Regions from separate parts of the Caulobacter sp. ALps2 genome, predicted to be linked through region 2. Evidence: riboswitches for the same ligand, from Rfam matches in the RefSeq annotation. Region 2 holds a riboswitch; the other holds the start of a gene.
The links. A riboswitch is a leader RNA that binds a small molecule or an ion and turns the genes downstream of it on or off. The one in region 2 is predicted to bind glycine.
Positions count from the first base shown of each region.

Region 1: it holds a riboswitch for glycine, as region 2 does, so the genes downstream of both, gcvT (glycine cleavage system aminomethyltransferase GcvT) here and ACW173_RS00525 (TonB-dependent receptor domain-containing protein) in region 2, are expected to answer to the same signal.

Region 1 covers NZ_CM178743.1:1,132,370-1,134,566, reverse strand. The annotation lists gene ACW173_RS05200 (zinc-dependent metalloprotease) at 1-534, shown strand, start outside; glycine riboswitch at 584-674, shown strand; gene gcvT (glycine cleavage system aminomethyltransferase GcvT) at 841-1,953, shown strand; gene gcvH (glycine cleavage system protein GcvH) at 1,971-2,197, shown strand, end outside.
Region 2 covers NZ_CM178743.1:122,197-124,393, reverse strand. The annotation lists gene ACW173_RS00525 (TonB-dependent receptor domain-containing protein) at 1-1,245, opposite strand, end outside; glycine riboswitch at 1,340-1,431, opposite strand; glycine riboswitch at 1,435-1,525, opposite strand; gene ACW173_RS00520 (ABC transporter substrate-binding protein) at 1,792-2,197, opposite strand, start outside.

The DNA.
Region 1 (2,197 bases), 1.0 Mb from region 2:
GACCACGCCTACGAGATCGAGACGTTTGGCGCCGGCCCCGTTTTCGATCTGCCGGCGACGGCCGAGGTCGCCGCCGACCTGGTCTGGAGCGACCTGTTCGCGGCCGCGCGTCTGAACCGGCTGGTCGAGGCCAAGCGCCGCGATCCGGCTCAGCCGGGTGTCGAGGGCCTGTTGGACAAGGCCCTGGCCTTCGCCGCCTTCGACGGCAAGGCCACCGGTCGCCAGGCCGAACTCGCCCGCCGCGTCCGCCAACGGATGGTGGTCAGCCTGGCCGACGCCCTGGCCGACAAGAGCCTGTCGCCGACCGCCGCCGCCGTGATCCGCGCGCGCCTGGCCGACTGGGGCAAGGGGCTTAAAGCCGTCACGACCGGCGACGCCGCCGACCGCGCCCAGGCTCGCGCCTTGGCGGGGATCGTCACGGATGAAAGCGGCGGTCGTCTGGCGGCTCTGGTCGAGGACGGCAAGGCCAAGGTCGTCACCCCGCCCGGTCCGCCGATCGGCGAAACCGATTGGTTCGGGGATCTGTCCCTTTAGGCTGGTAGGCTCCGCTTGACTCCGCCTCGCCCCTCCCGCATTGACCCCGACGACCCCAGCGGGAGACATCGGGATTCGCTCCCGAGGCCGAAGGCGCAACCGCCCCGGAAACGCTCAGGCAAAAGGACCGCTCGGGTTTAGAAACGCTGGAAAGTAGTCTCCCGAAAGGGCGGCTCGCCGAAGGAGCAAGGCCGACCCCAAACAGCAGAGGGGGAAGGCCGGAATCTCTCAGGTCCAAGGGACAGCGGGGGCGCGACCAACCGGCGGACGCCGGTCGTCTCGCCGACCCCGCTAGGAGCCTGCCCAGTGTCTGATCAAGACCTCAAGAAGACCCCCTTGTTCGACGCCCACGTGGCGCTCGGCGCCCGCATGGTGCCGTTCGCCGGCTATTCGATGCCGGTGCAGTACAAGGACGGGGTGCTGAAGGAGCACCTGTGGACCCGCGAGCACGCCGGTTTGTTCGACGTCTCGCACATGGGCCAGGCCCGGATCCGCGGTCAGAACCCGGCCAAGAGCTTCGAGAAGGTGGTCTCGGCCGACTACCAGGGCCTGAAGGCCGGCAAGCAGCGTTATGGCGTGCTGCTGAACGCCGACGGCGGCATCATCGACGACCTGATGACCGCGCGTCCCGACGACGACGGCCTGTTCGTGGTGGTCAACGGCGCCTGCAAGGACAACGATTACAAGATCATCGCCGACGCCCTGGCGGGTGAAGCGACGGTGACCCGCCTGGAAGACCGCGCGCTGCTGGCGCTGCAAGGTCCGGAAGCCGCCGCCGTGCTGGCCGCTCATGCGCCGGAAGCCGCCGGCATGGTGTTCATGGACACGCTCGCCCTGACCGCCTTCGGCGTCGACGCGATCATCTCGCGCTCGGGCTATACGGGCGAAGACGGCTACGAGATCTCGGTCCCGGCCGACGCCGCCGAGCGCGTGTGGAACACCCTGCTGGCTGACGAGCGCGTCAAGCCGATCGGCCTGGGCGCCCGCGACAGCCTGCGCCTGGAGGCCGGCCTGCCGCTGTACGGCCACGACCTGGACGAGACCGTCTCGCCGATCGAAGGCGGGCTGAACTTCGCCGTCGGCAAGTCGCGCCGCGAGGCTGGCGACTATCTGGGCGCGGCCCGGATCGCCAAGGAACTGGCCGGCGAGCTGTCGCGCGTCCGCGTCAATCTCAAGGTGCTGGAAGGCGCTCCGGCCCGCGAAGGCGCCGAGATCGCCGACGAAGCGGGCAATGTCATCGGCAAGGTGACCAGCGGCGGCTTCGCGCCCAGCCTGGGCTTCCCCATCGCCATCGGTTTCGCGCCGCCGGCCTATGCGGCGATCGGGACCCAGTTGAAAGTCATCGTGCGAGGCAAGCAGGCGGCCGCCGAAGTGGTGGCGAGCCCGTTCGTTCCGAACCGTTACGTCCGCAAACTCTAATCAAGGGCCGACAAGAGATGCGTTTCACCAAAGATCATGAATGGGTCGTCGTCCAAGGCGACGTCGCCACCGTCGGCATCACCGCCTACGCCGCCGAGCAACTGGGCGACGTGGTGTTCGTCGAGGTTCCGGAAGCCGGCAAGACCGTGAAGCAGGGCGAGAACCTGGCGGTCGTCGAGAGCGTCAAGGCCGCCTCGGACGTCTACGCCCCGGTGTCGGGCGAGGTTGTCGAAGGCAATGCCGA
Region 2 (2,197 bases):
GCTGTAATAGGCGCTCCAGCGCCAGCCGCCGTCGAACTCGCCGTCCAGGGCGATCGTGCCCTGGGTCGAGACGCGTTCGAAGTCGATGGTCGGATAGGCCTCGGTGTTGAAGCGACCCATCGTGAACGAGGTCTGGCCAGCGGCGGCCAGAGCGCTCTTCACCGCGGTCGGCAGGAAGGCGTTGTCCGACCGGATCGTCAGGTTGCCGCGGTTGTGGTCGCCGAACCAGATGTAGTTGTTCCACATCCGCGAGCGGCGCAGCTCGGCGGTCATCTTGACCTTGTCGGTCAGGTCGTAGGTGACGCTAGCCATGGTGGCGTAGCGCTTCTGTGGCGTGACGAGGGGCGAGAGGTCATCGTTGGACGGGCCTTCGCCGCCGATCGAGTTGGTGCCTTGCACGGTGCCGTAGTCGAAGGCGCGCAGGGTGCCGTCCGGATTGAAGGTCTGGCCACGCAGGACGCCCGAGGTGATCAGGCCGCCCGGAGCCGCGTTCGAGAAGCCGACGTCGGGGGCCAGAACGAAGCGGCCCGCGCCGTTCGAGATGGTGGCCCAGCGGCCGATGTTCGGACGGCTGCTCTTGGGGATTACGCCGTCGTTGTCGAGATATTCGCCGCCGATGACGAAGTGGCCGCGGCCGTTGGCGAAGGTCGTGCCGGCCGCGCCTTCGACGCGGATCTGCTTGGCGTCGTCAAACGACGACTCGCCGCCTTCGATGCCGAACTTGAAGCCGGTGAAGTTGCGGTCGATGGAGAGGTTGACGACGCCGGCGACGGCGCCCGAACCCCAAGCGGCCGAGGCGCCGCCGGTCACGACGTCCACGCCCTTCAGCATCACGCTGGGGATCATGTTCAGGTCGTTCTCGCCCGAGAAGCGACGGCCATCCAGCAGCACCAGGGTGCGGTTGATGCCCAGGCCGCGCAGGTCGACCGGGGCGTTGCCCGCGCCGGTGTTGGTGCCGGTGGTCTGGGGCGAGGTGGTGGCGCGGAACTGCGGCAGGTCGTTCAGGGCGGCGGCCACGTTCGGACGGGCGCCGACGGCCAGGTCCTGGGCGGTGACGCGCACGGTCGGGGTCGGGGCTTCGAAGCCGGCGCGGTCGATCCGCGAGCCGGTGACGATGATCTCCGCGACGCTGGTGTCTTCCGCGGGCGCGGTCTGGGCGAAGGCGGCGGTGTGCAGCATGAGCGCGGCGGGCGCGATGCTGCAGCCCAGCAGCAGGTTACGGCGAGTTTGGCGTGAAAGTGTCAAACGAGATCCCCTCGGTGTTTGCAGTCGACAACGCCCGCCCCGTGCGCCGCACGATGCGACGCGCCCGGGTTCGTCAGGCGGTTTCCTCTGCCCCCGCTGTCCTTGGGCCTGAGAGATTCAGGCGCATGCGCGCCCTTGCTCCTTCGGCGAGGCCGCTCCATTTTGGAGCGGTCCTGCTTTCCAGCGTCCTTGTGCTCTGCGGTCCCTGTTGCCTGAGCGTTTCCGGGGCGGTTGCGCCTTCGGCGTCGGGGCCTGACCCGATCTCTTCCGCGAGAGCCAGACCAATACGAACCCTTCGCCACAGCGCGTCAAAGCGTCGAAAATCGGTATAAAATTCCCCTAACGGCCACGGCCGGGACGCGTATTTCCTCGAATTCACCGCACGGTGAGAGGCGTGCCCGCACGATGTCCGGCTCATCACGCTGCGTGACAGGTCGGTGACAGCTTGGCGCTCTGCCCGCGGTTCCTCGAAAACCACGCCGAAGCGTCGCCGCGTCGCCGGAAGGTCAAAAAATACGCAGAAATTGCACGGATATGCGCCAGATATCAGCGCGCCCGGGCCGCGTGTCGCCAGCGCGCCAGAAGTTCCGCCCGCCGCCCCTGGTCGAAATTGGCCAGCAAGGCCGGCCCGACCCTCACGGGGCGACCGCCCGGCGGCGGCGGGGCGCCCAACCCCGGACGGATCGGCGTCAGCCGGACTTCGAGCAGGCGGCGCTGTCCGGCTTCCGACATCAGATAGTCCAGGAACACCCTCGCCGCGCCGGGGTGACGCGCCACGCGGGTGATGAAGGCCACCCTGGAGATCGAGAGGTGGTAGTCCTCCGGAACGACGTAGCCGATGTCGGGACCGTGGTTGCGCACATACCAGTCAGCGTAGGACCCGTTCATGTCGAAGGCCAGCAGGTGCTCGCCGGACGCCACGCGATCCAGCATCGGCTTGCCGGGCACATAG